DNA from 2 places in the Gordonia sp. PvP123 genome. Region 2 is predicted to be linked to the other one. Evidence: riboswitches for the same ligand, from Rfam matches in the RefSeq annotation. Region 2 holds a riboswitch; the other holds the start of a gene.
What was found. A riboswitch is a leader RNA that binds a small molecule or an ion and turns the genes downstream of it on or off. The one in region 2 is predicted to bind S-adenosylmethionine.
Positions count from the first base shown of each region.

Region 1: it holds a riboswitch for S-adenosylmethionine, as region 2 does, so the genes downstream of both, ABIC25_RS04500 (bifunctional o-acetylhomoserine/o-acetylserine sulfhydrylase) here and ABIC25_RS08595 (aminotransferase class V-fold PLP-dependent enzyme) in region 2, are expected to answer to the same signal.

Region 1 is NZ_JBEPPN010000002.1:349,143-365,136, reverse strand. Features, by position in the region: gene ABIC25_RS04520 ((2Fe-2S)-binding protein) at 1-127, shown strand, start outside; gene bfr (bacterioferritin) at 228-713, shown strand; gene ABIC25_RS04510 (MFS transporter) at 789-2,066, opposite strand; gene ABIC25_RS04505 (cutinase family protein) at 2,195-3,946, opposite strand; SAM riboswitch class IV at 4,216-4,336, shown strand; gene ABIC25_RS04500 (bifunctional o-acetylhomoserine/o-acetylserine sulfhydrylase) at 4,399-5,736, shown strand; gene metX (homoserine O-acetyltransferase MetX) at 5,753-6,907, shown strand; gene ABIC25_RS04490 (Hsp70 family protein) at 6,941-8,518, opposite strand; gene ABIC25_RS04485 (DUF3017 domain-containing protein) at 8,686-8,949, opposite strand; gene ABIC25_RS04480 (bifunctional methylenetetrahydrofolate dehydrogenase/methenyltetrahydrofolate cyclohydrolase) at 9,060-9,935, opposite strand; gene ABIC25_RS04475 (serine/threonine dehydratase) at 10,011-10,952, shown strand; gene ABIC25_RS04470 (tRNA (cytidine(34)-2'-O)-methyltransferase) at 11,008-11,472, shown strand; gene ABIC25_RS04465 (DUF167 domain-containing protein) at 11,475-11,702, opposite strand; gene ABIC25_RS04460 (error-prone DNA polymerase) at 11,731-15,018, opposite strand; gene ABIC25_RS04455 (enoyl-CoA hydratase) at 15,076-15,879, opposite strand; gene ABIC25_RS04450 (ArsR/SmtB family transcription factor) at 15,920-15,994, opposite strand, start outside.
Region 2 is NZ_JBEPPN010000004.1:159,148-175,141, forward strand. Features, by position in the region: gene ABIC25_RS08585 (inorganic diphosphatase) at 1-153, shown strand, start outside; gene ABIC25_RS08590 (hypothetical protein) at 320-820, opposite strand; gene ABIC25_RS08595 (aminotransferase class V-fold PLP-dependent enzyme) at 817-2,172, opposite strand; SAM riboswitch class IV at 2,191-2,304, opposite strand; gene ABIC25_RS08600 (isochorismate synthase) at 2,412-3,488, shown strand; gene ABIC25_RS08605 (O-succinylhomoserine sulfhydrylase) at 3,510-4,727, opposite strand; gene ABIC25_RS08610 (rhodanese-like domain-containing protein) at 4,724-5,137, opposite strand; gene ABIC25_RS08615 (Rv0361 family membrane protein) at 5,134-5,604, opposite strand; gene ABIC25_RS08620 (ABC transporter substrate-binding protein) at 5,808-6,833, shown strand; gene ABIC25_RS08625 (FAD-dependent oxidoreductase) at 7,013-8,410, shown strand; gene ABIC25_RS08630 (hypothetical protein) at 8,524-9,033, opposite strand; gene ABIC25_RS08635 (FecCD family ABC transporter permease) at 9,306-10,349, shown strand; gene ABIC25_RS08640 (FecCD family ABC transporter permease) at 10,364-11,491, shown strand; gene ABIC25_RS08645 (ABC transporter ATP-binding protein) at 11,488-12,327, shown strand; gene ABIC25_RS08650 (ClC family H(+)/Cl(-) exchange transporter) at 12,359-13,675, opposite strand; gene ABIC25_RS08655 (Lrp/AsnC family transcriptional regulator) at 13,702-14,724, opposite strand; gene ABIC25_RS08660 (MFS transporter) at 14,870-15,994, shown strand, end outside.

The DNA.
Region 1 (15,994 bases), on a different contig from region 2:
CGCAGGTGCGTACACCGTCGATGCGATCAGCGACCGATGCGGCGCGGGCGAAGGCTGCGGAACCTGCCTGGACCAACTGCACGACATCCTGAGCGAAAGGGCGTCAACCGCGACGACCGCTGCATGACCTGACAGCCGACCCGACGAACCTCGCGCGACACGACGCGCGGGGGGTTTTGTCGTGTTACGGTTCGACCGGACATTCACGGCGAACCGGAGGCTGACACATGCGTGGCGACGACGAGGTCATCGAACTGCTCAACGAACAGCTCACCAGTGAGCTCACGGCGATCAACCAGTACTTCCTGCATGCGAAGATGCAGCAGAGCTGGGGGCTGACCGAGATCGCGGCCAAGACCCGGGCCGAGTCGATCGAAGAGATGACGCACGCCGAGATCCTGACCGATCGAATCCTGTTCCTCGATGCCCTCCCCAACTACCAGCGCCTGCTGCCGCTGCGCATCGGACAGTCGATCCGCGAGCAGTTCGAATCGGATATGGCGATCGAGGTCGAGGTCGTGGAACGACTCCGCCCCGGAATCGCGTTGTGCCGGTCCAAGGGTGACATCACGAGTGCGAACCTCCTGGAGCAGATCCTCGCCGACGAGGAAGAACACATCGACTACCTCGAAACCCAGCTCGAGCTGATCAACAAACTCGGCGAGCAGCTCTATCTCTCGAAGACCATCGCCACACCGCCGACCAACAGCTGACCCACGCGTTCGACGACGAGGGCCGACCGGAACTCTCCGGTCGGCCCTCGTCGTCGAACAGAGGACTTCGCTCGGTCAGGATCCGACCGGCCGGCGCCGCGACGTCGCAAGGGCCACCACGGTGACCGCGATGCCGGCCAGCGCGAGCAACACCCCGACGACCGACGGTGCGAGATACCCGTAGCCTGCGCTGACCACCACACCACCGAGCAGCGCGCCGGCCGCGTTGGCGATGTTGAGTGCCGAATGGTTCAACGCGGCGGCCAGGGTCTGCGCGTCAGCAGCCACATCCATCAGCCTGGTCTGCAGCGCGGGCAGCATCGCCGTACCGGTGAGCGCCACCATGTACGTGAGAAACAGCGCTGCCCAGGCGTTCTCAGCCAGCACCGCGAACGCGCCGAGCGATAGGGCGCTGGCGGCGAGGCCACCGAGGATCGCCACCGACACGCTGCGGTCGGCGATGTAGCCGCCGACGAAGTTGCCGGTCACCATGCCCAGTCCGTACAGCATGAGCGCGAAGGGCACGACCGACACCGACAGCCCGGTGTCAGTGGTCAACGCCGAGTTCAGATACGTGTAGAACGCGAACATCCCGCCGAATCCGACGGTCCCGATGACGAGGGTGAACCAGACCTGGGACCGCTTGAGTGCACCGAGCTCGGTGAGCGGATCGGTGGTCTTCATCCCGGTGAGCGCCGGAAGGGCGCGCATCAGTGCGATGACGGTGGCGACCCCGATGACGACGACGATCGCGAACGCCGACCGCCAGCCGAAGGTCTCCCCGAGCCAGGCGGCGGCCGGCACGCCGAACACGTTGGCAACCGACAGACCGAGCATCACCTGCCCCACGGCCTTGGCGCGATTCCGCGGGCCCGCGAGGTGAGCGGCGACCAGCGCCGCGACGCCGAAGTAGGCGCCGTGCGGCAGACCGGCCACGAACCTCGCCACCAGCAGCAGCCCGTAGTCCGGCGCGAGAACCGTGGCCAGGTTGCCCACGGTGAACGCCACCATCAAACCGATGAGCAACGTGCGTCGAGACATCCTCGCGGTGAGCGCCGCGATCAGCGGAGCCCCCACCACCACACCCATCGCGTACGCCGAGATGACATGTCCGGCAGTCGGTTCGGACACTCCGAGCGAGCCGGCGATGTTGGGCAGCAGACCCATCGCGACGAACTCGGTCGTACCGATCCCGAAACCGCCGAGCGCGAGGGCGAGAATCGTCCAGCGACGTACCCGGCGGGACACGCCGACCGAGACGGCCCCCTCGGGACGGTGGACCTCCGGAGCGGCGAGCCGATCCGTCAGCGAGACGTCGGCCGGGGCATCGGTGGTGGAAAGAGCGTCAGACACGGTTGATGCCAACCGTGTCCGGGAGGCCCTGATTCCGGACCCGGCGGTGAGTTCATTCACACCCCCCTGCCCGCGCGGTCATCGCATCGGCCGGGTCGCGGTCGGGCGCCGCGACCGTGCGCCCCGGATCAGCTGCCGGCCTCGGCGCCGCCCCCGGACCCGTCTCCCGCCGGGGCCGTGTCGGCCGCCTCGGGGTCGTCTCCGGGCGGCTCGTCCCCCGCCGGTTCCTCCCCCGCCGGTTCCTCCCCGGCCGGTTCGTCCCCGGACAGCTCGCCCGACGACGGATCGGTGGCGGCCGGGACCTCGTCGCGGACGGGCGCCGGGGCGGGATCCTCGTCGGGCGCCTCGACACCGCTCGCGTCGTCGGTGCCGGCGGGTCCCCCGGGAGTGTCGGCGGTCGGGTCGGCCGGGGCCGGTGACGGCACCACCGAGTCGTCGGATCCGGTGGCCGGTTCGACCCGAACCGGTTCGATGGCGTCACCGCTTGCGGTCGCGAGCCTCGAGAACGTCGACGACCGCAGACTCGACGCATCCGCCGCGAGAACCGTGACGGTGCCGGCCTGTGGCGCCACCGGTCCGACGATCGTTCCCGCCCAGTACCGCACGAAGTTCACCGGGAGCAGGACGATGCTGCGGAGGCTCGCGGCAAGGGCGGTGGCCCCGTCGACGAATCTCGCCGGCGACAGCGTCAGGATCCCCTGCAGGATGTCCTCGAAGACGAACAGATCCGGCAGATAGGCGCCATACCCGAGCTTCGGCAGCGGGGGCAGGAGGTCCTGCACGAGCCGGATCACCGGCTGCAGGTTCGCGAGTTCGATGCCGTACGGCAGGTCGATCGTCGGACGACCGGACAAGAAGTCCCCGATGTCGCCGGAAAACCCCAGATCGCGCGCCCACCCCTGAACGAGTTCGGCGAATGCGGAATCGGCGGTGACCACGCACACCGCGGTCCCCGGATCGCAGCGAACGGTCCGCCCGTCGTTCCACGTCGATGTGCGCGGATCCCGATACATCTGGAACGGATAGAGGTTGTGCTTGGTGAAGTAGCCGAGCAGGCCGTCGATCGCGCCGATCGGGTCGTGGATCGGATCCGGCAGGTCACAGATGGGATCGCCATCGATGCAGACCGACACCACCCGGCCCTCGAGGTCTCCGAACCCGCCGTCGGTCTCGGACGCACCTCGTGCCCCTGCCATCGTCAGACCCGGGATGATCCCGATCAACGACAACTCGATACCGCGGCCGGTCTTGTCGCCGGAGCGGCGGGGATCCGCGTACAGCTCGCCGGAGACGTTCCCCGTCACGATGTCCACCAGAACCGGATTGCCCTGCTCGTCGAGCATGACGTCGCCGTTCTCGTCGGTCGCGACGACCTGCTCGACGTTGCGACCGTTCCCGATGTCGGCGAGTACGTCCCCGGCGACACGGGCACCCTGCGAATAGCCTGCGACCACGATATCGGCGCCTGCTCCGCATCGTTGCTGATAGCCGGCGATCGCCGACGCCGTCGCACTCCTGCCCTGTCCGGTGCTGTCGTCGTATCCGGCGGCACCGAGTGGCCAGAGCGTGGTCGGGTAGTCGACGTGGATCACGTCCTTGGGCGCGGCGAGATAGGGACTCCCCGGGTCGTCCTCGATGACCACCTCGCCGTTCTGCACCGTCGGCACCTTGCCGGTGTAGCGCTGCTTCACACCGACGAGATGGGCGCTCTCCGGGTCGTTGGTCCCGGCCACGATGATGACCGCGCCCGAGTCGCTGCATTCGGCGGCCGTCGCGGGAGGGGCCCCGGACAGGCTGAGAGCTGCCGCGACCGCCAGGGCGGTCAGAGCGGCGATCGTGAGCGAGGTCCGTCGGGTTCGGAGACGAGCGATCGCGGCCATGGGGCGCTCCTGTGCGAACCCGGACCACCCGATCGGAATCCTCCGACGCAGCCGGGGCTGGTCCGAACGCTAGATCCGCGACGGTGAAACCGACAGCACGCTGAGGGACGCTAACGACCGTGACCTGGCACGATACATCTGACCACACGTGATTTCACTCGGTCGGAGGACAGCTCATGCCACCTTCGGACCGCGCTTGGAAAGTGTTGGACGCGGCCTGACCGGGACGGTTCTCCGGCACTCACATCCGTGTTATATCCTTGTCGCCAGGTCATGAGCATCAGCGTCAAGCCCCGGCTGGCTGATCGGCAACCCTCCATCCGCGGTGGGGTGCTCCGGGTGATGACCGGGTTGTGGGATCGCAGCGACGATCCCCGGCAAGCGCGGGTCCGAAGGTCGGACCCCACCAGGGTCGAGTTGGCCCTGCCGACCGTAGAAAGTGATCAATCGCCATGTCTGATGCCCCTGACGGCACTTCCGCCGACGGCACCTCCCCAGTGGACAACTGGAGCTTCGAGACCAAGCAGATCCACGCCGGACAGGCCGCCGATGCGGTGACGAACGCGCGGGCGCTGCCGATCTACCAGACGACGTCGTACGTCTTCAACGACACACAGCACGCCGCGAACCTCTTCGGGCTCGCCGAGCCGGGCAACATCTACACCCGCATCATGAATCCGACCCAGGATGCCGTCGAGCAGCGGATCGCCGCACTCGAGGGTGGCGTCGCCGCGCTGCTCGTGGCATCAGGCCAGGCCGCGGAGACCTACGCGATCCTCAACATCGTCGAGACCGGCGGCCACGTGGTGTCGAGCCCGCGCCTGTACGGCGGCACCTTCAATCTCTTCAATTACACGCTGCCGAAGCTGGGCGTCGAGGTCACGTTCGTCGACGATCCCGAGGATCCGGCGTCGTGGCAGGCCGCGGTCAAGGACAACACCCGCGCGTTCTTCGGTGAGTCGATCTCCAACCCCAACAACGAGATCCTGGACATCCCCGGCATCTCGGAGGTCGCCCACCGCAACGGCGTACCGCTGATCATCGACAACACGGTCGCCACGCCGTACCTGATCAATCCGCTGGCCCACGGGGCCGACATCGTCGTGCATTCGGCCACCAAGTACATCGGCGGCCACGGCACGGCGATCGGCGGCGTCATCGTCGACGGCGGGACCTTCGACTGGCGTGTCCAGCGCGACGGGAAAGACCTGTTCCCCGGTTTCACCACCCCGGACCCCAGCTACCACGGCGCGGTCTTCGCCGACCTCGGGGCGCCCGCGTTCGCACTCAAGGCCCGCGTGCAGTGGCTGCGTGACACGGGTGCGGCCATCGCACCGTTCAACGCGTTCCTCCTCGCGCAGGGCCTGGAGACCCTGAGCCTGCGCATCGAGCGCCATGTCGCCAACGCGCAGAAGGTCGCCGCCTTCCTCGAGGGCCACGGCCAGGTCGAGTCGGTGGCGTACGCCGGCCTGGAGTCCTCCCCCTGGTACAAGCGCGGCCAGGAACTGGCCCCCAAGGGTCAGGGCGCGATCATCGCCTTCGAGATCACCGGCGGCGTCGACGCCGGCAAGAGGTTCGTCGACGCGCTCAGCCTGCACAGCCACGTCGCCAACATCGGCGACGTGCGCTCGCTGGTGATCCACCCGGCCTCGACCACGCACAGTCAGTTGACCCCCGAGGAGCAACTCGCCGCGGGCGTGACCCCCGGACTGGTCCGACTGGCCGTGGGCATCGAGGGAATCGACGACATCCTGGCCGACCTCGAACAGGGATTCGCGGCGGCCAAGTGAAACAGGTGAGGCAGCTTTGTCGGTGAGTATCGACCTGAACGCGACAGCGTCTGATCAGCCCGATTGGGAGTCTCTCCCGGACGGGGAACTCGTCGGCATCCCGATCGGATCGCTGCCTCTCGACAGCGGAGCACGGATCGACGACGTCACCCTGGCGTTCCAGCGCTGGGGGACGTTGTCGCCGTCCCGCGACAACGTGATCCTCACTCTTCATGCGCTGACGGGTGACTCGCATGTCACCGGCCCCGCCGACGCCGACCACGACTCGGCCGGATGGTGGGACGGGTTGATCGGGCCCGGGCAGGCCATCGACACCGACGAGTGGTGCGTCATCTCCGCCAACGTCCTCGGGGGATGCAAGGGGTCCACCGGCCCGGGTTCCATCGCCCCCGACGGCCGTCCGTGGGGTTCGCGTTTCCCGCAGATCACCGTCCTCGACCAGGTCCGCGCCGAGGTGGCACTCCTCGATCGCCTCGGAATCACCAGCGTCGGTGCGGTTCTCGGCGGGTCGATGGGTGGCGCGCGCGCCCTCGAGTGGGTCATCGAGTACCCCGACCGGGTGCGCAGTGCACTCGTCCTCGCCGTCGGCGCCCGCGCGACCGCGGACCAGATCGGTATCCAGTCCGCTCAGATCGCCGCGATCAAGGCCGACCCGGACTGGCGCGGTGGCGACTATCACGGCACTGGACGAACCCCGTTGCAGGGCATGGGAATCGCTCGTCGAATCGCCCATCTCATGTACCGCAGCGAGCCCGAGCTCGACAGCCGATTCGCGAACGACGCCCAGGGCGACGAGAATCCGCTGACCGGCGGGCGCTACGCGGTGCAGAGCTACCTCGACCATCAGGCGTCGAAGCTGATGTCGCGCTTCGACCCGGCGAGCTACGTCGTCCTCACCGAGGTCCTCAACCATCACGATGTCGGGCGCGGTCGCGGCGGAGTCGCCAAGGCGCTCAACGCATGCACCGTTCCGGTGATCGTCGGGGGAATCGACTCCGACCGCCTCTACCCGATCCGGCTCCAGGTCGAACTCGCCGAGGAGCTGGGCAACTGCGTCGGCGGCCTCCAGGTCGTCCACTCCGACACCGGTCACGACGGCTTCCTGACCGAGTTCGACGCCATCAGCGATCTGCTCAAGCGCACAGTCGAACTCGCGCGACGCGACGCCTGAGGGCGTCCCGATCCGGCCGTCGGCGACCTCTCGTCAGCGCGGCGCGGGAACCGTGGGCACCGGACTGCTGGGCTGAGGCGACGGCGGGATCTGCGGTGCCGACTCCCCGCCCCGATCAGCGGGCTGCCCTGAGTCGGGCACCGACGGCGCCTGGGTCGCCCCCTGGGCGCGCGTGCTGCTCGGCCGTGCCGAACCGGTGCGCGGAGACTCCGGCGTCGGCGTCGTATACGTCGGAGGCGGCGGCGTGGGCGCGGCGCTCGGCGGGAGGAAACCCGGCGGCAACAGTTCCGGCGGGATCGTCGGCGTCGATCCGGGCGGGAACGGCAACTCCGGCCACGGGAACGGCGACAGCGTGCGGGTGCTGGTGCTCGTCGACGGGCGCGTCGGCGGCAACTCCGTGGTCGCCCAGGCCGGCGGATCGTTCCAGCCGGTCTGCGGCATGGGCTGTTGGGTCGGGACAGGGGCCACGACGGTCGGCTCGACGGGCTCATCCGGAATCCGGGTGATCGGCTGCGAGGGGGGCCTCGGGGCGACCGGCGGGTCGCTGTCACTGGTTGCCGCGGCCGGTGGCACGCTGCTGCTGACCGAGGGCTGCGGATCAACGGCCGGACGATCCGCGAATGACGAGCTCACCGCGTAGATCGTCATGAGCGTGGCGGCGATGACGGCTCCGGCGACCGCGATGGGTGTCGCGGAGAGCCACTCACGTTGCGGTTTTCCGCCGATGAACGCCAGACGCGCTGCGCCCGAATAACTCTGGAGCGCAAGCAGGGCTGCGCCGGTGGCCACGACCAATTCCGGAGCGGTCGGACCGACAACTTCCAGATCATGCCCAGATGCGATCGTGCGCACCGCGGGAAGGTTGGCGAGGCCGCCGATGAAGATCACTGCGTCCGGCCGTACGCCGCGCGATCGTGCGGCGTCGATGTACCGGGTGAACACCTCTCTCGCGTCCCGGATCATCGGCTCGATCGCCTGCTCGACATGCGCCGCCGACAGCGTCACGCGCCCCGCGCCCGCCGAGACCGCCACCACGGACTCGGCCGCGGACGACGTCCCGCCGTAGGCGATCTCTTCCTTCGCGGTCCGGCAGGCGCTGCGCAACTCGCTGCGATCGGCCCGGGTGCGGCCGGCTTCACCGAGGGCCGGGTTGTCCGCGGTCAGCTGGTCGACGATGGATCGGTCCAGGCGACGGCCGCTCAGAACCGTCGAGTGTTCGGGATTGCCGATCCGGCCCTCGCGGGGGTCGACGGTGTAGAGAGACATACCGGTGTCGCCGCAGTCGACGACGACCGCGGCGGTGAAGCGGTCGACCTCCCCGGTGTCGGCGAGGTAGGCCAGAACGGCCTCGTCCTCGCCGGCGAGGCGAACCTGGCGGCGGGGGCCGCTGCCCCTCGAACGCAGTTGTCGGCGCTGACTGCCCGTGCGTGCGGCCACCCCGATGGGTCCCACCCTCGTCGCGGACTCGCGGGCCGCGGTCAGCATCACGTCGATCCCGGCGTTGACGCGACCGGCGGCATCGAGACCGTCGGTGGGGTCGACGTCGATGACGCGTGAGTCGACCACACTGCGCCCGAGATCGTCACGCGTCAGGAGGACGTAGTGGATCATGCCAGCACCTGCTGACACGCCCATGGACGTCACTTCGCTCACGGTGTCGTCGGTTGGTGATGCAGTGATACAAACTCCAGCGGTCGGTGCGTCTGCGGCAGGGCAGCGGAAAGTGCCTGGTCGAGCGGACGACTGGCCGTCAGGTCACGCTCAGGTCTCTATTGTAATCAATCCGTGCCCAAAGAGTCGATCGACGCCGCCAGCCACAGCATCACACCGCCGACCGTCGCCATCACCGTGACGTCGAACGTCTTACCCCTGACCTGCAGCAACCCGGCTTGCGACGAGGGAATGAACGCTCGTAGCACGGCGCCGACGAGGAGCGCCGCCCCGAAGACGAACGACCCACGCCGCCAGCGATCGAACATCACGAGCAGTGCCGCGACGAGCACACCCACCATCACCAGCAGATACGGGAGTTGGACGAGCATCTCCCGAAGGCGGGTGCGGTCGGCGGAAGCGCGGGTCCGGCCTCCCGGGCGGGAGTTGTCGACACCACGCGGCTGGGAGTGAGCGGACTCACTCGGGCGCTCGTCTCGGGTCACGCGTCGCCGCCACCCCCGGAGGCGAGCGTCTGCTCCGCGCGTTCGACGACGTTGACGAGCAGGAACGCTCGCGTCAGCGGTCCCACGCCGCCGGGGTTCGGTGACACGTGGCCGGCGACGTCCCAGACGTCGGGATGTACGTCGCCGACGAGACGACCCTCGTCGGTGCGGCTGACCCCCACGTCGACCACCGCGGCACCTGGCTTGACCATGTCCGCGGTGATGAGGTGCGGCACACCCGCGGCGGCGACCACGATGTCGGCGCGTTCGATCTCGGACGCGAGATCGGTGGTCCCGGTGTGGCACAGGGTGACCGTGGCGTTCTCGCTGCGGCGGGTGAGGAGCAGACCGATGGGCCTGCCGATGGTGACGCCGCGCCCGACGACGGTGACCCGGGCTCCGGCCAGCGGGACGTCGTAGCGGCGCAGCAGGTGGATGACGCCGCGCGGGGTGCAGGGCAGCGTCGATTCCTTGCCCAGGACCAGCCGCCCGAGATTGATCGGGTGGAGTCCGTCGGCGTCCTTGAGCGGATCGATCCGCTCGAGCGCGGCGTTCTCGTCGAGGTGCCGGGGCAGCGGCAACTGCACGATGTAGCCGGTGCAGGCCGGGTCCGCGTTGAGTTCGTCGATCGCGGCGTTGAGCTGTTCGGTCGTGGCGTCGGCCGGGAGATCCTTGCGGATCGAGGCGACGCCGATGCGCGCGCAGTCGGCGTGCTTGCCCTTGACGTAGGAGTGCGAACCCGGGTCATCGCCGACCAGAACGGTGCCGAGACCAGGGGTGACACCCGCCAGCCGGAGCTTCTCCACCCGTTCGGCCAGATCAGCGAAGATCTCGTCGCGCGTGGTCTTCCCATCGAGTCGTATCGCGGTCACGCCCGACATTCTTCCACTCGTGCCCGGGTAATCCGTCATCGACGGACGGATGGGTCCTGCACCACTAGGGTCGGGGTGGTGACCGTGGTGCCCGTCGACGTCGACCTCGCCTGCGCGGCGATCAGTCCCCATCTCCGACGCACGCCGACGCTGCGCACGGTCATCGACACCGTCGACGGCCCGGTCGACGTGGTCCTCAAACTCGAGTACACCCAGCTCGGCGGGTGTTTCAAACCGCGAGGCAGTCTGTGGGCGACCCTGCATGCCCGCGACCAGGGGATTCTGACCGACGCCGGTGTGCTCGTCGCCTCCGGCGGCAATGCCGCGATCGGCGCGACGGTAGCGGCGCGGATCGTCGGCGTCCCGGTCACCGTGGTCATCCCCGAGACGGCACCGCCGGTCAAGATCGACGCCCTCCGTGCCGCGGGTGCGCGGGTGCATCTCATCGGACGGCGCTACTCCGAGGCCGCCGATGCGGCCGAGGAGCTCGCAGACCAGACGGGCGCACTGGCGCTCCACGCCTACGATCTCCCGGACATCGTCGCCGGCGCGGGCACGATCGGTCTCGAGCTCATCGACGACGTGCCCGGGCCACTCACGACCGTCGTCTGTGTCGGCGGTGGCGGACTTCTGGCCGGCCTCGCCGCGACGCTACGCCCGGGCGATCACCTCGTCGGCGTCGAACCGCTCGGTGCCTCGTGCCTGCACCAGGCACTCGCCGCAGGGACGCCCGTGCCCGTCGAACTGGAGAGCGTGGCCGCCGACTCTCTCGGCGCGACCCGGGTCGGCGACCTGTGCTGGAACGCCGTCGCCGAGAACCCCGCCGTCCGCAGCATCATCGTGACCGACGACCAGATCATCGCGGCGCGACGGATGCTCTGGGACTCCCATCGCATCCTCGTCGAACACGGCACCGCCACGGCCGTCGCCGGTGTGACCTCGGGACAGATTCGGCCGCAACCGGATTCGACGCTGTGCATCGTGCTGTGCGGGGCCAACACCGCGTTGGCGGTGTGAGGGGCGGGATCGAGTGGAATACGCTTCGTACGGCACCGACTACGCTGACACCATCATGTTCCGAATCATGTTCTACCAGCCGTGCATCCCGCCGAACACGGGCAATGCGATCCGGCTGGCCGCCAATACGGGGTGCGAACTCCACCTCATCGAACCGCTCGGTTTCTCCATGTCCGACGCGCAGGTGAAACGCGCGGGACTCGACTACCACGAGATGGCCAATGTCACGGTTCATCCCAACCTGGTGACCGCCTGGACGACGCTGAAGCCGGAGCGGGTGTTCGCGTTCACCGCCCACGCCGAGCGGTACCACACCGACGTCGACTACCGGCCCGGTGACGTGCTGCTGTTCGGCCCGGAACCGACCGGGTTGCCCGCGGAGGTCCTCGACGAACCCGAGGTCACCGACCGGGTGCGCATCCCCATGCTCGCCGGTCGTCGTTCCCACAACCTGGCCAACGCCGCGAGCATCGTGGTGTACGAGGCGTGGCGGCAGCACGGCTTTTCCGGTGCTGTCTAGGATCAGCCGACGCGATAGCGCTTGGTTCGTGCCGTGGCGCCGCCGATGAGCGCGATCCTGCTGTTCGGAACCCCGAGGTGAGCGGCGAGCAGTTCGGAGACGGCCTTGTTCGCCCGGCCCTCCGTTGCAGGCTCGCGGACGTAGACGATGATCGCGCCGTCGGGCCCCGTCTCGACCAACGGGCCCTTGCTGCTCTTCGGTTTGACGGTCACCACGACCTGTTGCGGCATCGACTCTTTCCCTGATTCTGCTCGAGCACTACTGCCAGTCCCTGGATCTGCTTCCCACCCGAAGATCCATGCGTTGCAGACGATCTGCGACGACGGTCACAGCACCTTCGGCGTTCTGCACCCGTCCGCGGACCAGCAGTGCGGGCGCCGTCTGGGCGAGTACACGGTACCGCGCCCACAGGCCGACCGAGCACACCACGTTGACCATCCCGGTCTCGTCCTCGAGGTTGATGAAGGTCACCCCGGACGCGGTGGCGGGTCGTTGGCGGTGGGTCACCGCACCACCGATCAGCACCCGCGAACCGTCGGGCACCGACAGCAGTCGGTCGGCGGCCAGCACGCCCATCGCGTCGAGCCGGGGGCGCAGGAACTGTGTCGGGTACGACGTGGGTGTGATCCCGGTGGCCCAGGCGTCGGTGGCCGCGAGTTCGACGTCGGACAGTCCCGGGAGTGTGGGGGTCGCCTGCGCCGACTCCAGGGCCAACTGATCGTCACGCACCGTCGCGGCGGCCCCCGCCTCCCACAGGGCCTGTCGCCGGCTGAGGCCGAACCCGTCGAAGGCGCCGGCGCCGGCGAGCCCCTCGAGTTCCTTGGTCGTCAGCCCGGCGCGGCGAGAGAGATCGGTGATGTCGAGGTACGGGCCGTCGGACCGCCGTTCGACGATGCGCTGCGCCGCCTCCTCCCCGACCCCGCGCACCCCGTCGAGACCCAACCGGACGTCGAGACCATCGTTCTCCAGGGTGGCGTGCGCGAGTGAGGCATTGATGTCGGGACGATGGATCGTGACGCCGTGTCGCCGGGCGTCGGCAACCAGGGTCTGCGGCGAGTAGAAGCCCATCGGCTGAGCCCGCAGCAACGCGGCGCAGAATGCCGCCGGATGATGCAGCTTGAACCACGACGAGTAGAACACCAGTGACGCGAAACTCTGCGAATGACTCTCCGGGAAACCGAAATTGGCGAACGCTGCCATCTTCTCGAAGATGCGGTCGGCGATGTCCCCGGTGATGCCGTGCAGGTTCTCCATCCCCTCGTAGAAGCGTTGCCGCAGACGTTCCATCTTCTCCGGCGACCGCTTGGATCCCATCGCCCGGCGCAGCTGATCTGCCTCGGAGGCGTCGAAGCCGGCCACGTCGACGGCCAGCTGCATCAGCTGTTCCTGGAACAGCGGCACTCCCAGGGTGCGTTCGAGCGCCTTGCTCATCGACGGATGCTCGACCGTCACCGGCTCTTCCCCGTTGCGCCGCTTGATGAACGGATGCACCGAGCCGCCCTGGATGGGGCCGGGACGGATCAGTGCCACCTCGACGACGAGGTCGTAGAAGCAGCGCGGCTTCAACCGCGGGAGCGTGGCCATCTGCGCACGTGACTCCACCTGGAACACGCCGACCGAGTCTGCGCGACAGAGCATCTCGTACACTGCCGGTTCACCGAGGTCGAGGGTGGCCAGGTCGACGTCGACCCCCTTGTGTTCGGCGACCAGATCGATCGCGTAGTGCAGCGCGGAGAGCATGCCGAGGCCCAGCATGTCGAACTTGACCAGCCCGATGGCGGCGCAGTCGTCCTTGTCCCACTGCAGGACGCTGCGGTTCTCCATCCGCGCCCACTCCGTGGGGCAGACATCGGCGATCGGCCGGTCGCAGATCACCATGCCGCCGGAGTGGATACCCAGATGCCGTGGCATCCCGAGGATCTCGCCGGCCAGCTCGGCGACGTCGGTCGGTGCCGTGTCGGGCATCTTGGCCCAGGCGTCCTGCTGGCCCGGCGCATAGCCGAGCGCCCGGGCCATGTCCCGGATCGCCGACTTCCCTCGGTAGGTGATGACGTTGGCGACCTGCGCGCTGCGCTCCCGGGTGTAGCGGCGGTAGACGTACTGGATGGCCTCCTCGCGTCGGTCGGATTCGATGTCGATGTCGATGTCGGGCGGCCCGTCGCGCTCGGGGGCCAGGAACCGTTCGAAGAGCAGCGTGTTGGCGACCGGGTCGACGTTGGTGATGCCGAGGGCGTAGCAGACGGCCGAGTTGGCCGCGCTCCCCCGACCCTGGCACAGGATGTCGTTGTCCTTGCAGTAGTCGACGATGTCGGCGACGACGAGGAAGTAACCGGGGAACGTGAGCGTCTCGATGATGGCGAGTTCGTGCTCGATCTGCCGGTAGGCCTGCGGATGTTCGGCCGGTGTGCCGTAGCGACGGCGTGCCCGGGTCATGGTGAGTTCGCGCAGCCAGCTCGCCTCGGTGTGACCGTCGGGAACGTCGAACGGCGGCAACTGCGGCGCGATGAGGCCCAGATGGAATGCGCAGTCCGCGGCGATGCCCACCGCGTTGTCGATGGCATCGGGATGCGCGGGCAGCAGCCGGGCCATCTCGTCACCGCTGCGCAGGTGCGCTCCGGCGACCCCGGGCATCCACCCCGAGATGGTGTCGATGTCGGTGCGGGCCCGAACGGCGGCCATCGCCATCGCCAGCCGCCGGCGTCGCGGCGCGGCGAAATGGGCGCCGGTGGTGGCGACGGTCGGCACGCCCGCACCGGCGGCGAGGCCGGCGAGCACCGCATTGCGTTCGTCGTCGTCGGCCATGCCCTGCGCGGTCAGCTCGACGACGACGTTGCCGTGGCCGTAGGTCTCGATCAGTTCCCGCAGCGCCTGCTCGGCGGCCGGGATGCCGCCGCGATCGAGGGCGCGTCGCAGAGCACCCTTCCGGCACCCGGTGAGGATGAGCCAGTGCCCGCCACCGGCACCGGCCAGGGTGTCGCGGTCGTAGCGGAGCAGCCCCTTCTCCCCGGCGACCATGTGCGCGGCGGCGATGGTCCGGGACAGGCGCCGATAGCCCTCACCGTCCCGGGCGAGGACCAGCAGATGCTCTCCCGGCGGATCGTTCTGACCCGTCCGAGCGACGTCGGGCTCCAGCGACAACTCGGCGCCGAAGACGGTCGGCATCTCGAACTCGCGGGCCGCCTCGGCGAAGCGCACGATGCCGTAGAACCCGTCGTGATCGGTGACGGCCAGGGCGCGGAGACCGAGTCGTTGCGCCTCCTCGACCAGCTCTTCCGGCATCGACGCACCGTCGAGGAAGCTGTACGAACTGTGCGCGTGGAGTTCGGCGTAGGACACCGCCGAGGAACCACGGGAGATGTCCTCGGCCTGATAGGCGCCGCGCTTGCGCGACCACGCCGGACTGTCACCCCCGTCGCCGGGAAACGGTGCCCATTCGCTGAGATCCGGGCCGAATTCGGTGCCTGGCCGGTCGGCGTTCCCGGGCGCTCGGCCCGCGAGCACCCGCTCCATCTCCGACCATGTCGGAGGCCCTTGATCCCAGCCCACTCACAGAGTTTATCGAACATGAGTTCGATACGACAGCGGGACTGCCGCCCCCGTCGATCAGCTGTTGTTGACCCGGCCACGCTCGACGATGCCGGACCGACGGTCGGCCACCCGAGCAGGGTCGAAACCCGCCATCCATTCCACCGAGGTGGAGTGCTCCGCATCGAGCGCCGGACCGACGAGATGATCCTCGGCACGCCGGTGCGAGTCGAGCATGGTCCGCACCGCGAGCTGGTCACTCCCGGCGATGGACACCGCGAGGTCCATCGCCGAGGCCATCAGCTGATCATGGGCCACCACCTCGGTCACCAAACCGACCCGCAGCGCCGTCTGGGCATCGACGAACTCCCCGGACAAGCTCATGCGGCGCGCGAAACCCCGGCCGACCGCCTCCGGCAATCGGGATGTCAGCCCCCAGCCCGGCAACACCCCGACCCGTGAATGGGTGTCGACGAAGCGAGCCCGTTCGGACGCGATCAGTACATCGCACGCGAGGGCGAACTCCAGACCACCGGTGGCCGCAACGCCGTTGACGGCGCCGATGATCGGCTTCGAGATGGGGCGCCACGGATGCCCGACAGGTACGTCCGCATGATCGAGCAGTCGAGCACTCTCGGTCGACGAGCCCAACTCGGCCAGGTCCAGGCCGGCACAGAATGCCGACCCCGCGCCGGTGAGGATGACGACGTCGACGTCATCGGCGTGATCCGCGTTCGCCAGCTCGGTTCGGAGAGCGTCGATCAGGCCGGAACTGAGCGCATTCCGGACCTCCGGACGGTTGAGGACGAGCGTCCGCACTCTTCCGGATTGCTCGATCAACAGAGGCGGTTCGACCGGCGTGGACGTCTGATCACTGCTCATGCGCTGCCTTTCGGTTCGTCGCCTGCGCGTGGCGCCGGGGTCAACCCGCCGACGGCGGACGCTCGGCGAGCCCGAGCCGCAGGTGTTCACTGTGGTAGACGGCCTCGTCGAGCAG
Region 2 (15,994 bases):
CACTTCTTCGAGCACTACAAGGACCTCGAGCCCGGCAAGGAGGTCCAGCCGGGCGGGTGGGTCGGACGCGACCAGGCCGAGAAGGTCGCGCAGGAAGCGATCGACCGCCTCGCCTCGCATCCCGACGCGGCCAACGAGCCCTCGCGGGGCTGACGCTTCGCAACACACGAGAACGCCGGCAGCATCCGTCGAGATGCTGCCGGCGTTCTCGTCTGGTCACCGGAGTGGCTTCGACTCGGCGCCTCGACCTCGACGCGCTCCTTCGTCGCTTGCTCGGCCCGGCGGCTGCGCTCGGTGCCGGTACCAGCGGAGCGGACCGTCAGGCCACGCGGTGCCGCTGCTCGGCGAGAACCGGCAGGATCTGTTCGCGGATGCGCACTTCGGTGGCCGCGCCGTCGATCGGGACCAGGATCACCGCGTCGGCGACCTCGGCCGCGTAGATGTCGCGGACCAGCGTGATCAGTCCGTGGGTGGTCCCGATGTAGCGGATGGTCCCGGAGCTCGCCTCCGACGACGCGACCACCGCGTCAGCGGCCGCCGCACGCGCCGACGCGGCATCCGGCGCGACGGCCACCTCCACCTCCAGAGCGACAACGAATCTCGCTTGATCGTGGCTGCCGGCCCGGAGCAGGGAACGCGCCCGCTGCGCATCGCGAAGGGTCTCGCGTCGCACGACGATCGGAAATGTCTGTGCCAGTTCGTCTCCGGCGACGGCGACCTGAAATCCCGGCCGGCCGATGCTGATCGGGGCCGTCGGTGCGGATGTCGGTGCGGGGACCACGGTGCCGCGGTCTGCACGTGCGTCGAGTTCGATGGTCATCGTGTCACCCCTCGTTCGAGTTCGGTCGGATCGTCTGTTCGGTCAGTGCTTGCGGTCAGGGCGCGTAGCGCGTCGAGCAGCCGGTCGATGTCATCGGAGGTGGTTCCCGCGCCGAAACTCGCGCGAACCGCGCCGGCCGGATGACCGAGACGTCTGAGCAGCGGGTGGGCACAGAACCGGCCGTCGCGCACACCGATGCCGTGTTGTGTACTCAGATACTCCGCGACGACCCGCGGTGCGATGCCGTCGACGGTGAAGCCCGCGATGCCGACCCGATCGGTGGAGTCGGCGAAGATCCGCAACGGCCGCACCCCGTCGATCGCGGCCAGTCCCCCGTCGAGACGCTCGGACAGGCGCGCCTCGTGCAACCCGATCGCCTCCGGCCCGAGGTCGGCGAGTGCGCGACAGGCCCGGGCGATCGACACCGCGCCAAGCACGTTCGGCGATCCGGCCTCGTGGCGGGCGGCCCCGGTGTGCCAGGTGACCCCACCGGCACTCGGACCCAGGTCGACGTCGGCGGTCGCACCGCCGCCGGCAAGGTAGGCATCGGCGGCGTCGAACCAGTCCCGGCGGCCGATCAGGACTCCGGAGCCGAAAGGCGCGTATGCCTTGTGTCCGGAGAAGGCCAGGTAGTCGATGCCGTGACTGACGATGGACACGGGTCGGTGCGCGACGAGCTGCGCGGCGTCGACCAGGATGCGGGCCCCGTGCCGGTGGGCGATCGACGCGAGCCGGCCGATCGGCAGCACCTCGCCGGTGACGTTCGACGCCGCGGTGACCGCGAGCAGCGAGGCCGGCGCCGACGCGAGCTCGGCCTCGAGCGCGACCAGGGTGTCCTCGATGGTGTCGCAGGCCGGGACGACCCGGGCCCGGTTGCGACCGTCGCGCGGCGCGCACCACGGCAGCAAATTGGCGTGATGCTCGATGTCGAGCACCACGACGTCCCCGGGGGTGATGTGGGCGGCGAGGTTGATGGCGTCGGTGGTGTTGCGGGTGAAGACGACGGTGTCGTCGACCCGCCCGCGGACGAACTCGCGCACGGTCTCCCGAGCGGCCTCGTACCGGGCGGTCGTGACCTGCGACAGGTGGCCGGCACCGCGGTGAACACTCGCGTACTCGCCGAGCCCCTCGGCGACCGCGGCGGCCACCGAAATCAGTGCCGGCGCACTCGCCGCGTAATCGAGATTGACGTATCGCGTCGTCCCGCCGCCGGCCAACGGTACGGTCACGTCGGCGCCGACGACCGGGGCGAGACCGGGAACGGCCGGGCGCGCACGGTGGTCGAGACCGACGACGTGGGCATCGACAGACTCGTGGCCGACAGTTCTCGGTGCTGACAGGACAGCGGTCATGGCAGGAGCTCCTCTGAATTTCCGCGCTTGCCGCGTCCGGTCGGTACGCGGCCAGGTCGTCACCCGGAGCACCCCACCGCGGAGGAGGGTTGCCGACCAGCGAGCCGGGGCTTGTCACTGGCACTCATGACCTACGAACCAGAGTCGTCGATGTCGCGCAGACGTGTCAATTTTCACTCAGCGTGATCCGAAGTTAGGGCACACTTACCTGTAGCGTGTCAGGGGTGTCAGCGACTGATGTGTTCGTGTTGTCCCGCCCGCACGGCACCGTGCGGGGCCGGGGCGCCGTCCGGGGTTTCACCGATGTCGATGCGGCCTCGGCCGCGCTGCGTTCCGGCGAGATCGGCGCGCTGACCGGCGCGATCCCGTTCGATCTCGCCGACCCGGCCGCGCTGGTGGTGCCCGAGGTCTTGGACCTCGACGACGCACCGCTGGCCGGCGGACCGCCGCTGTCGCGAATCCCGCTGTCGACCACCCTGCACCCCACCGCGGATGAACACCGCGAACGGGTGGCGCATGCCGTCAAACGCATCGTCGCCGGCGACGTCGGCAAGGTGGTCCTCGCCCGCAGCGTCGACATCGTGCTCGACCGAGAGGTCGCGCCAGGCGAACTCCTCGATGCCCTCGCGGGCGGGAACGCCGGGCACAATGCATTCGGCGTCGACCTCGGCGCGGCCACCGGCTCCGGGTCGTGGTTGTTCGGTGCGAGTCCCGAAGTGCTGCTGCGGAAGTCGGGATCGGTCGTCACCTGTCACCCGTACGCGGGGTCGGCGCCCCGATCGCCGGATCCGGTCGTCGACCGCGCGGTCGCCGACGGATTGTTCTCCTCGGCCAAGGATCTCGCCGAACACGCGTTCGTCGTGGATCATCTGCGGGACCGGCTGTCGCATCTGTGCGACGACGTCGACGCGCCGTCGACCCCGCAACTGCAGTCGACCGGAGAGGTCTGGCATCTCGCCACCCCGATCCGCGCGACGCTCCGCGACCCCGCCACCACCGCACTGGATCTCGCGCTTCTGCTCGGACCAACCCCCGCGGTGTGCGGCACACCGAGTGATGTTGCGGCACAGATCATCCGAGAGGTCGAGGGGGAACGCGGCTTCTATGCGGGAGCCGTCGGCTGGTGCGACGCCGCCGGCGACGGCGAGTGGATGGTGACCATCCGGTGCCTCGAACTCGAGGCAGATCGTCGCAGCCTCCGCACGTGGGCCGGGGGCGGCATCGTCGAACACTCCGATCCCCAGGGCGAGCTCGAGGAGACCGCGTTCAAACTCCGGACGGTGTTGAACGCGTTGGGGATCGACAGCCTCGACTAGCCGCGTCCGGGCCGCGCCGGCTCAGCCCAGCGCCTGGTCCAGATCCCCGAGCAGGTCGTCGACCCCTTCGAGCCCGACCGACAGCCGCACCACCGAGTCGCTGAGGCCGATCGCCGCGCGTCCGTCGGGTCCCATCGCACGATGCGTGGTGGTCGCCGGGTGGGTGATCAGCGACTTCGAGTCACCCAGATTGTTGGAGATGTCGACGATCTGCAGGCCGTTGAGCACCTCGAAGGCGCGCTTCTTGCCGTCGATGCCGTCGTGGTCGTTGAGCTCGAAGGTCACCACGGTGCCGCCGCCCGACATCTGCGACTTCGCGAGATCGTACTGCGGATGTGATTGCAGAAACGGGTATTTCACCCACCGCACGCGCGGGTCGGCCTCGAGGAACTCGGCGATCCGGAGCGCGGAGGACACCGAGGCGTCGACGCGTAGGCGCAGTGTCTCCAGACCCTTCACCAGCGTCCAGGCGTTGAACGGACTCAGCGCGGGACCGGTGTGGCGCATCAACTGCTGGACCGGCCCGTCGATGTACTCCTTGGCGCCGAGCACGGCGCCGCCCATGACGCGGCCCTGTCCGTCGATGTGTTTGGTGCCCGAGTACACGATGACGTCGGCGCCAAGATCGAGACCACGCTGCAGCAACGGCGTGGCGAAGACGTTGTCCAGCACCACCTGTGCGCCCGCGGCGTGCGCGAGTTCGGAGACCTTCACGACGTCGACGAGGCTCTGCATCGGGTTCGACGGCGTCTCGAAGAACACGGCGTCGGTGGGCTTGGACAGCGCCCGCTCCCACTGTTCGAGGTCTTCACCGTCGACGAATTCGGTCTCCACACCCCACCGCGGCAGGATCTCGTTGCACACGACGAAGCAGGAACCGAACAGGCTGCGTGCGGCGACGAGCCGGTCACCGGCCTTGAGCAGCGCCCCGAGTGCGACGAACACCGCGGCCATACCGCTCGCGGTCGCGAAACACGCTTCCGCACCCTCGAGTTGACGCAGACGCTCCTGGAACATCTCGACGGTCGGATTGCCGTAGCGCGAGTAGACGAATCGCTGGTCCTCCCCGGTGAAGGCACGTTCAGCCGCCTCGGCGGAGTCGTAGACGTAACCGCTCGTGAGGTAGAGGCCCTCAGAGGTCTCGTGGAATCCGGAGCGCGACAATCCACCGCGTACCGCGATGGTGTCGGCCGACAACCCTTCGGGCAGCGGGCGACCCACGGGCAGATCAGGACTCACGATTGCCTCCACGGCAGGTTCTCGGCACGCCAGCCCGACGCGCCGCGATGGTCGTTCTCGTCGAGGGCACCCTCGAAACCGTCGACGATGTTGTAGGCCTTGCCGATTCCGTCGGCGGTCGCGGCTTGCGCAGCGCCGATCGACCGATGTCCGGAGCGGCAGATGAAGATGACCTCTTGGTCGTCGGACACGCCCGAATCGCGCAGCTGTGCGACGAAGTCGTCGTTACGACGCCCCTCGGGAAAGGTGGTCCACTCGGCGAAGATCGTGCGCTTACCCAGGATCTCGAGGTCGGGCACGCCGACGAACGACCATTCGGCTTGCGTCCGACAGTCCACCAGCACCGCGTTTGGATTGCTCTCGAGCTTCTCCCACGCCTCACGGGGGGTCAGGTCACCGGCATAGGTCATGAGGAACACACCTTCCATTCGCCGTTCTCGCGCACCACGATCGTGTCGACGACGTTCACGTCGTCGGGTGTCTTGTCATAGTGCCAATGAACCTTCGCGGTCGCCCGGTCACCGTCGACGACCAACTCCGTGATCTCCGGGATCTCGATGTGACCGTTGCGGGTCAGGGTTTCCCGGTTGTCCTGCACGAACCGCTCTTCGGAGATGAAATCGGCCGCCTCGACGTCGGCGGCGCAGGTGTTCGCCCGGTACTCGGCATAATTCGGGCCGTTCCGCGCGGTGTAGACGTCGTTGATCGCGTACTGGACCTGGGCCGAGTCGCCGGCCCGGTCCTCGGCGGGACGGGTCACATTCGACAGCACGACGCCGAGCACAACGAGGCCCACGACGCCCGCCGCGACGAAGAACGGCCATGCGTTCTTCCACGACGGGGGCCTCTGGTCACCCTCACCTGCAGCTTCGGCCATGGCGGGCAGTCTATCGAGCGTCCCGGGACCGGTTGAGACCGGCGTCGCCGGCCGTGCGGTGCCCGACGAGCGCACCCGCGCGTCGTCGGCAATCGGAACACCGTGAGTAAGGTGGCCCTAAGTACTTGAGTACCTGAGTACCTGAGTACCGAAGTACAGCGGAGAACGACGACGCCGAACGCAACGACCAGCGAGGACCCCGGATGCGCTCTACCACCCGCCGCACACTCACCCTTCTCGTCGGGCTGCTCGCGGCAGCTCTCGTGGCGACCTCGTGTTCGCCGCCGGATGAGACCGTCGACTCCGGGATGGCGCAGGCGCCCGCCCCCGAGGCCGGCGCGATCCCGGTGACCGTGCAGCAGGTCTATGCCCCCGCGACGGTCGCACAGGCGCCGAAACGCGTCGCGGCGATGGGCGTCGGCGACGGTGACACCCTGCTCGCGCTGGGGATCACCCCCACCACGATCGCGCCCTTCGCCGACCCCGACCAGGCGTCGGCACCGTGGAATGCCGAGCTGCTCGCGGACTCGAACCCGGTCGTCCTCCCCAATTCCTCGGGTGCGTTCGGCGACGAGATCCCCAAGACCCTGGCCACCGAACCCGACCTCATCACCGCGGTCGGCGCCGACCCCACCCGCGATCAGTTCGACCTGCTGAGCAAGACCGCACCGACGATCCTGCGGCCCGCGCAGTTCCAGCCCTGGCAGGTGCCGTGGGACGCGCAGACCCGACAGATCGGCACCGCCGTCGGGCTGCCCGAGCTGGCCGACCGGAAGGTGGCCGAGACCGAGCAGTTCCTCGCACGAGTCCGCGAGCAGAATCCGCAACTCGCGGGCAAGACCGCTGTGGTCGTGACCGCCAGCCCGACCGGCGGCGTGTCGATCTACGGCCCCGGCGACGGCCGCGGGCAGACCGTCGCCGGATACGGACTGACCTTCCCGCCGGCGCTGCAGCCATCGCTGACCAGCGGATTCTACGGCGACCTCCCGGCCGAGAGCCTGAACCTGCTCGACTCGGCCGACGTCGTCGTCGCCGTCGACTGGGAGGGATCCAACGACCGGCTGAAGTCGAACGCGGCATTCAACCGCCTGGCCGTTGCGCAGTCGGGCCGCGTCGTCTACCTGCCCCAAGAGGTCGGCAGTGCCATGTCGGTGCCGACGGTTCTGACCATCCCGTGGGTCGCCGATCAGGCCGTCGAACCGATCGCGGCCGCCGCGGGCAAGGCCTGAGCCTGCCGCGGCCCCGGCCGCCGATCACCCGTCGAGGTGAGGGTTACCTCACAGACGGATTTTGGTCGGGGACAGCAAGCGCCTACCGTAGAAGGGATAGGCCTTATCCATACGCGCGGACCCGGGGGTCACCGAGATTACTGGCCGGCGCGTGCTGAGCAACGGAAGACACCTACTCCATGAGCGACAACAGCCGCCCGCTGCGGGTTGCGATCGTCGGTGCCGGTCCCGCCGGGATCTACGCCGCCGACGCGTTGATGAAGTCCGACACCGCCAAGGACCGCGGCGTCAGCATCGATCTGTATGAGCGGATGCCCGCTCCGTTCGGTCTGATCCGCTACGGCGTCGCACCCGACCACCCGCGCATCAAGGGCATCATCACCGCCCTGCACAAGGTCCTCGACAAACCACAGGTACGCCTGCTCGGCAACGTCGACTACGGCACCGACATCACCATCGACGAACTGCGCGCCCACTACGACGCGGTCATCTTCTCCACCGGCGCCACCGACGACCGCGTCCTCGACATCCCCGGCATCGACCTCGACGGCAGCTACGGCGCCGCCCAGTTCGTCGCCTGGTACGACGGCCACCCCGACTTCCCCCGCACCTGGCCCCTCGAGGCCGAGAAGGTCGCAGTCATCGGCGTCGGCAACGTCGCCCTCGACGTCGCACGCGTACTCGCCAAGACCGGCGACGAACTGCTGCCCACCGAGATCCCCGCCAACGTCTACGAAGGACTCAAAGCCAACAAGGCCATCGAGGTCCACGTCTTCGGCCGCCGCGGCCCCGCCCAGGCCAAGTTCACCCCCCTCGAACTCAAAGAACTCGACCACTCCCCCAACATCGAAGTCATCGTCAACCCCGAGGACATCGACTACGACGAGGGTTCGGCCGTCGCGCGCCGCGGATCGAAGATCACCGACCAGGTCGCCACGATCATCGAGAACTACGCGATCCGCGAACCCAAACAGGGCGCGATCCACAAGCTGTTCCTGCACTTCTTCGAAAGCCCCACCGAAATCCTCGGCGAAGACGGCAAGGTCGTCGGTCTGCGCACCGAACGCACCCAGCTCGACGGCACCGGCAACGTCAAACCCACCGGCAAGACCACCGACTGGGAAGTCGGCGCGGTCTACCGTGCGGTCGGCTACCTCTCCGACAACCTGCCCGAGATCCCGTTCGACTCCCAAGCCGGCGTCATCCCCAACGAAGCCGGACGCGTCTTCGACGAAGGCCACCAGCTCACCGGCATCTACACCACCGGCTGGGTCAAACGCGGCCCCGTCGGCCTCATCGGCCACACCAAGGGCGACGCCAACGAGACCGTCGACTGCATCCTCAAAGACATGGAAGCCGGGGCCCTCAACCAACCCGGCAAACCCGGCGAGGACGCCATCATCGAACTCCTCGAGTCCAAGAGCATCCCGTTCACCACCTGGGACGGCTGGTACCGACTCGACGAACACGAACGCGCACTCGGCGCCGCCGAAGGCCGCGAACGCGTCAAAGTCGTTGAACGCGAGGACATGCTCGCCGCGTCGGAGCCCGACAAGGTGTCCCGCCCCTCCGCGTGACGAACGCACAAGAGCGGCGGCCGAGATCTCTCGGTCGCCGCTCTTTCGCATGCGCCCGGCGGGTGCGGGGGCGTCCTCCCCGCACGCCGCCCGGCGCGAAATGCTTCAGTTGTTCATCGACCCGGGATCGCGGGAACGCCCGCGACGTCGGTGCCGCCGCCGGTCAGGACCGTCGACGCCGACGCCGAGGAGCCCGTGCCGAGCCGGTCCAACGGGTTGTCGACGCGCCGGACGTTCCACCAGAAACCGGCATTGTCGGTCAGGTTCTCGGCGTAGTCGGAGATCGCGTATCCGGCGATCGATGACGGGAAGCAGCCGAACCAGGTGGTCTTGATCGTGAGCGATTCGTTCTTCTTCAGCTGCGACTTGAACTTCGTCGCGCCGTTGATCTCCTGCAGGGTGACGTTGCGGAACTCGCCGTCACGCGCGGTGACCCGCATGAACCGGGTCATGCTCCACGCCTGGTTCCACGGAGTGCCCGGAGCAGCGAACTGACAGTAGACCCCGCCCGTCATCTGGAGGTTGGGAACGGCGGCGTGGGCGGGTGCAGCACCCACCAACGTTCCACCGGCGATTCCTGCGGCGACCAGAACCCCTGTGAGAGCCCGTTTCAGCGATTTCATCGATCCTCCTCGTTCGTAGGCGACACTGTTGTGTTTCCCGACGTCGCCGTCGTGGGGCGGTTCATCCCATCCCACCGGCGACCGGTCTGCTGCTGTCGGTCCGAGATGCCCACCGACACCGGGACTATCGACCCAGCCTGAGCGAAGTGTTACCGCGCGCACAGCCTTCCCTCAGCATTCGTCGGCATTTCGTTATCCGAACGACACCCGGCTTGTCTGCTCCGCACACGGTGCGGAGGCGTCCCCGCGCAAGGTTGGTAAGGTTTACCTTCGTGCGCCGATCTGTCCGAGTTCTCGGAATCCCGCTGCTGCTCGCGACCCTTGCAGCGCTGGTCGTCGCGTCCGTGCTCTTCGGGACCCGACCGGTCCCTCTCGACGAGATCTGGCCGAGCTTCACCGCCGGCGCCCAGGAGATCTGGAACGCGTTGATCAATCTGCGGATGCCGCAGGTGCCGAAGGACACCGACGTCGACGGGATCGTGTGGGACCTCCGTGTGCCGCGCACACTGCTCGGCCTGTCCGCCGGACTCGCGATCGGTGCGGCCGGCGCCATCACGCAGGGCCACACCCGCAACCCGATCGCCGACCCCGGAATGCTGGGCGTCAACGCCGGAGCCGCATGCGCTGTCGTGGGCGGCATCTATCTGCTGGGGATCACCAGCCCGATCGCGTTCATGTTCTTCGGCCTCGTCGGCGCGATCATCGCGTCGACCGTGGTGTTCGGGTTGTCGTCGTTGAGTGGCTCGAGTCCGCTGACCCTGGTGCTCGCGGGTACCGGCCTGACCGCGATGCTGACCGCCATCACGTCCGCGATCGTGCTCGTGGACACCAATTCGCTGGACCAGTGGCGCTTCTGGAGTGTCGGGTCCACGGCGGGCCGGGGCATCGACGTGTTCTGGGCCAGCCTGCCGTTCATCGGCGTCGGACTCGTCCTCGCGCTGGCGAGCGGATTCTTCCTCAACGTCCTGAGCCTGGGCGACGACATGACCAAGGCACTCGGTTCCCGGGTCGTGCTGATCCGCGCCCTCGGCGTGCTGACGATCACCCTGCTCATCGGAGCCGCCACCGCGGCCTGCGGCCCGATCGTGTTCCTCGGTCTGGTCGTCCCGCACATCGCGCGCGCGATCGTGGGCGCCGACTACCGGTGGATCATCCCGTACTCCGCTCTGCTCGGCGGCATCCTCCTCGTCGGTTGCGACATCCTCGGCCGCGTCGTCGCCCGCCCCGGCGAAGTCCAGGTCGGTGTGATGCTGGCACTGGTCGGGGCGCCGTTCCTCATCGTCATGGTCCGCCGACAGAGATTGGGGACCGTGTGAACCCGCCGACCTCCATGAAGACCGCGACCGGTATCGCCGAGAAGACCGGGCTCCGGGCCAAGACCCGGATCGCACCTCATCCCGGCGGCTACCGGATCGCCATCGAACCGATGTCGATGGTCGTCCGCCCGCGCATGCTCGCCGTGGCACTGGTGTCCACCACCGTCACCGTCCTCCTGTTCCTCACGAGCGTCGGGGTCAGCGACTTCCCGCTGACCCCGATCGACGTCGCGCGCATCCTCCTCGGCGGCGGCACCCGGGTCGAGAACGTCGTCGTCTTCGACGTCGCCCTGCCCCGCGCGCTGGTCGCGCTACTGGTGGGATTCGGTCTGGGCCTTGCCGGTTCGCTCACCCAGCTGATCGCCCAGAACCCGCTGGCCACGCCGGACATGCTGGGCATCACCGCCGGTGCCAGCGTGGCGGCGGTGACCGCGATCGCGTTCTCGACCACCAGTTGGGGCGCATGGCTCGGCGGTCTCGGCGTCCCCGCGTCCGCCATGCTCGGCGGGTTGCTCACCGCCGTCGTCATGTACGTCTTGGCATGGCCGGGACGCAAGGCCAACAGCGGCATCAACCCGTTCCGGCTCGTGCTGATCGGTGTCGGGATGACGTGGCTGCTGCAGGCGCTGACCCAGTTCCTGCTGTCCCGTGCCGACATCCGGGATGTCGGTCGCGCGCAGGTCTGGATCGTCGGATCGGTGGCGAACGTGGGCTGGTCGAATGTGTGGCCGGTCGTCGCGGGTGTGTGCGCGAGCATCGTCGTCGTGGTCGTCCTGGCCCGCCAGATCGGGATGCTCAGCCTCGGACCCGATCTCGCCCGCGGACTCGGCGTCCGCACCGGTGCGGTGTCGACGACGCTGCTCCTCACCGCGGTCCTGGTCGCCGCGCTGAGTGTGTCCGCGGCCGGCCCGATCGCCTTCGTCGCCCTGCTCGCCCCGCAGATCGCCCTGCGGCTGGCCGGTACCGCCGTGCCCACACCTCTGGTGTCCGGGGTCATCGGTTCGGCGCTGGTCCTGGGCGGCGACCTACTGTGCCGCACGGTACTGCCCGGTGGTCTGCCGGTCGGCATCGTCACCGCCGCGATCGGCGGGCCGTTCCTGATCTACCTGATGGTCGTCATGTCCCGAAAGGCGAGCGTATGACCGCGTCCTCCCTCGAAAACCCGACCGCCACCGCGCGATTGCGCGGCGTCGGGCTCACCGTCGGCTACGACGACCGGATCGTCATCGACGGCCTGGACATCGACATCCCCGACGGGCAGGTCACCACGATCATCGGCTCGAACGGATGCGGCAAGTCGACGCTGCTGCGGTGTCTCGCCCGGCTGCTGCCACCGCGGGCCGGCACGGTGTACCTCGACGGCGACGACATCTCGTCGGCCCGGCCCAAACAGGTCGCGCGCACCCTGGCGATCCTGCCGCAGAATCCCATTGCGCCCGAAGGTCTCACCGTCGCCGACCTGGTCGGGCGCGGACGGCACCCGCACCAGCGCTGGTTCGCGCAGGCCAGCGCCGCCGACGAGGCGGCGGTCGCGCAGGCGATGGAGATGACCGACACCCTCGACCTCGCCGACCGCACCCTCGACGCGCTCTCCGGCGGACAGCGACAACGGGTCTGGATCGCGCTGACCCTCGCCCAGGACACCGACCTCATCCTGCTCGACGAGCCGACCACCTATCTCGACCTCGCCCACTCCATCGACGTCCTCGACCTGGTCCGCAGGCTCCGCGACGAGCACGGCAAGACCGTCGTCATGGTGCTGCATGATCTGAATCTGGCTGCCCGTTACAGCGATTCGCTCTTCGTCATGCGCAACGGCGCCATCGTCACCACCGGCTCCCCCACCGAGGTCATCGACGCCGAGACCCTCGATGCGGCGTTCGGCCTGCGGGCGCACGTGATGACCGATCCGGTCACGGGCGGCCCGCTCATCGTGCCGCTGGACTCACGGACGAACGCGACCCCCGCTGCCCCCTGATCCGAAAGCGCGACCCCTGGTGCCCCTGAGATCAGGGGTCATCCCGCCGAGCCGAATTCGCGAGCATCCGCTCGCGGAGCGAGTCGTACACCGGCGGTGACCCGGACATGTGCGCGACGAGCACCGCGGCAGCCGTCGCGGCCAGCATGGGAAGGGCGACCGTGGTGGTCGCGGTCATCTCCATCACCACGACCATTCCGGTGAGCGGCGCCCGGACGACCGCGCCGAACAGCGCTGCCATCCCGGCCAGGATCATCGCACCCCGGAATCCCGACCCAGCCGAGTCCGGCTGCTGGACAACGACGTCGGCGACCTCGGCAAAGGTGGCACCCCACAGCGCGCCCAGCGCGAGCAGCGGCGCGAACAGGCCACCGGGCGTGCCCGCGGCGTATGAGAGCGGACCCGCGACGAACCGGACGAGGAAGAGCGCGGCGAGTGCGGGGAGCACGACACCGCCGTCGACCACCGCCTGGGTGAGTCCGTCCCCGCCGCCGGCTGCGCGCGCATCGAGGGCGAGCAGTGCACCGATCACCGCACCGATGAGAGCGGCGCGACCGATCGGGGGCACCCGCGAGAACCGGCCGACCCAGCCGAGGGTCCCGAGAACCATTCGGCTGTAGGCGATCCCGATGAGGCCGGAGACGAGGCCGAACACCACGAAGACGGGCAGCACCGTCACCGACGGCACGTCGAGATCGGGTACGTCGAATTCCGGACGGTCGCCGAGGATCACCCGGCCGGCGGCGACCGCCGCCACCACGGCGAACACCGTCGGCACCACGAGTCGCAGCCGGACCGAACGGCCGACCTCCTCGAGCGCGAACAGGGCACCACCGATCGGCGCGGTGAACGCCACCGCCAGGCCCGCGCCGCTCAGTGACGTCTGCATCACCCGGACGTCGGCGTCGTCCAGCCCTCCGCGCCTGCCGGTCTCGGCACCGACGACGGCGCCCATGTGCACCGTCGGCCCTTCTCGCCCGAGCACGAGCCCCGATCCGATCGCGGCGAGCGCGCCGACGAACTTGGCCGGGATCAGGCGCAGCGGCGCCGAGGACACCTCACCGCGCTCGACCGCCTCCACATGCTGGATTCCGCTGCCCGCGGCGGTCGGGACGACCCGAACGGCGAGCGCGCCGAGCGCCGCGCCGGCCGCGGTGACCGCGATGGGTACCAGCCACCCGGGAACACCGAATCCCGCCGACCAGTCGAGCATCTCGACGCGCCAGCGGTCCAGGTGCCCGAGACACCAGCGGAACGCGCCGCCCAGCACACCGGTCACGAGCCCCGCCACGACGGCCAGCACACACAATCGCACCAGGCCCCGGTCGGCAGGTGGTGGCGAGGTCACACGTGGACGCTACCCTGCATCGCGCATCACACCGGCTGGATCAGCCGTCCCTGCACCACAAGCGAGGCGTTCTGCTTGAGCCGGCGCATCCGGATGCTGACCGAGTACCCGGTGACGCCCTCGATGGCGGCAACCCGGGTCCGTAGATAGTCGTAGAAATGAGCGGTGTCCCGGCAGATCAGCGACACCATGAGGTTCCGCTCGCCACTGATCGCCGCGGCGAACGCGACTTCGTCGTGAGCTGCGAGTTCGGTTCCCGCCCGGTCGAGAGCCGCCGGGGTGACCGTGAGCCAGAGGGTGGCACTCAGGTCGAAACCGAGACGGTCGGGCAGGATCTCGACGTCGTAGAACAATGCCCCGGCGCGTTCGAGTGCGCGGAGCCGACGGCGGACTCGTCCGACCGTCCAGCCGCAGATACGGGCGAGCTCGCGGTGCGCCCGGCGGCCGTCCTGGACCAGGGCCTCGATCAGCATCGCATCGTCGGCGGTCAGGCGCCCGCCGCCCGCCGTGTCGTCCTGTTCCGGCTCCTCCGGCGTGTCATCGCCCGCACCGGTCGCTGCGGAGGCGAGGAGGTCCCGGTCGCGGTCGGCGAGATGGCCGCCGAATCCCGTCCATCTCGACGCCGGGTGGCCGGGGTCGAAGGCGTGCAGGATGAGATCGATGCTGACGTCGGTCACCGCGGCGCGCGCCGGGAACGTCCTCGCGATCGCTTCCTCGCCCGCCACGCCGAGTGGCGCCCGGATGAGGCAGATGATCTCCGCACCCCCCGATGCGACGTAGGCGAAGGCGACTTCCCGGCGGCGGGCGAGTGAGGATGCGAGCGGTTCCATCCGATCCGGGCGGCACCGCACTCGTGCCACCCACTCCGACTGGCCGCGCACCGAGGGTTTGATGATGCCGACGACCTTCATCACCCCGGCCCGCCGCAGCGCCTGGTAGCGACGTGCCGCGGTCTGCTCCGAGATCCCGGCCACATCGCCCAGCTGCCGGAACGTCGCCCGCGGCGACACCTGTAGTGCGCGGAGGATCGTGCCGTCGATGTCGTCCATGGTGGAGGAAGTGTACCGATGACGAGTCTCGGTAGTCGGAATCGTACCGCCTCAGGGAATCGGTACGCGATTTCGGGGCATGGACTCCGACAATGGATCTCTGCGCCGTGCCGGCGCCCCCTTCCTCCAGACCGAAAGCGAGCGCGTGACCGCGACCACCTCCCCCGTCACCACCGGTGTATCGACAGTTCCCGAACGCCGCACGGCAACCATCGTCATGGCCTGCCTCGGCGTCTTCGTCGCCTACCTGCCCATCACGAGCGTTGCCGTGACCCTGCCGGCGATCGGCACCGCGTTCGGCGCGTCGACCGCTCAATTGTCCTGGGTCCAGGACGCTTTCGTCCTGCCGATGGCGGCGTTCATCCTCACCGCGGGGGTCTTCGGCGACGTACACGGCCGACGCAAGGTGTACCTGGTCGGACTGTCCCTCACCGCACTGGGCGCACTCGTGGCGTTGTCCGCGCAGTCGATCAGCATGGTGTGGATCGGACAGGCGCTCGCCGGCACAGGCGCGGCCGCGCTGCTCCCCACGACCCTGGCTCTGATCAGCCATGCCGTCCCCGACGTCCGCGAGCGCGGCAAGTTCATCGGCATCTGGGCATCGGCGCTGATGCTCTCACTGACGGTCGGGCCGTTGGTCGCGGGCCCGGTCGCCGAGTCGGCGGGCTGGCGCTGGATCTACCTGCTGCCGATCCCGGTGGCGCTGATCGCACTCGCGGTCGCGGTGGTGACCCTGCCGGAATCCCGTGCGCCCCATGCCCGTCGCCTGGACTGGCCCGGTCAGATCTCCGCCGCGGTCGCGGTCACCGCGCTGGTCTTCGGCGTCATCGAGGCCGGCGTCTACGGCTTCGGCGACGCCCGGGTCATCGTCGCGCTGGTGGTCGCCGTCATCGCCGCGGTCGGGTTCGTCATCACCGAGAAGCGTTCGGCGAGTCCGATGCTCGACCTCGATCTCTTCCGGAGCCGCGCCTTCACGGCCACGACCCTGGTCGCGATGATCACGTTCCTGGCGCTCATCGGCTTCATCTTCGTGCTCAGCATGTATTTCGGTCTGGTGCAGCAGCTCGGCACCATCGAGGCGGGCTGGCGGTTGGCCCTCATGAACGGCGCGTCGATGCTGGTCGGGGCGCTCGCCGGCAAGATGATGCACCGTATCCACGCGCGGTTCCTGATCGGCGGCGGTCTGATCATGGTCGCCGTTGCCCAGTTCGCACTGCTGACCATCGACGCCGAGACCTCGTTCGCATCCATCTCCTGGCGTCTGGTCGTG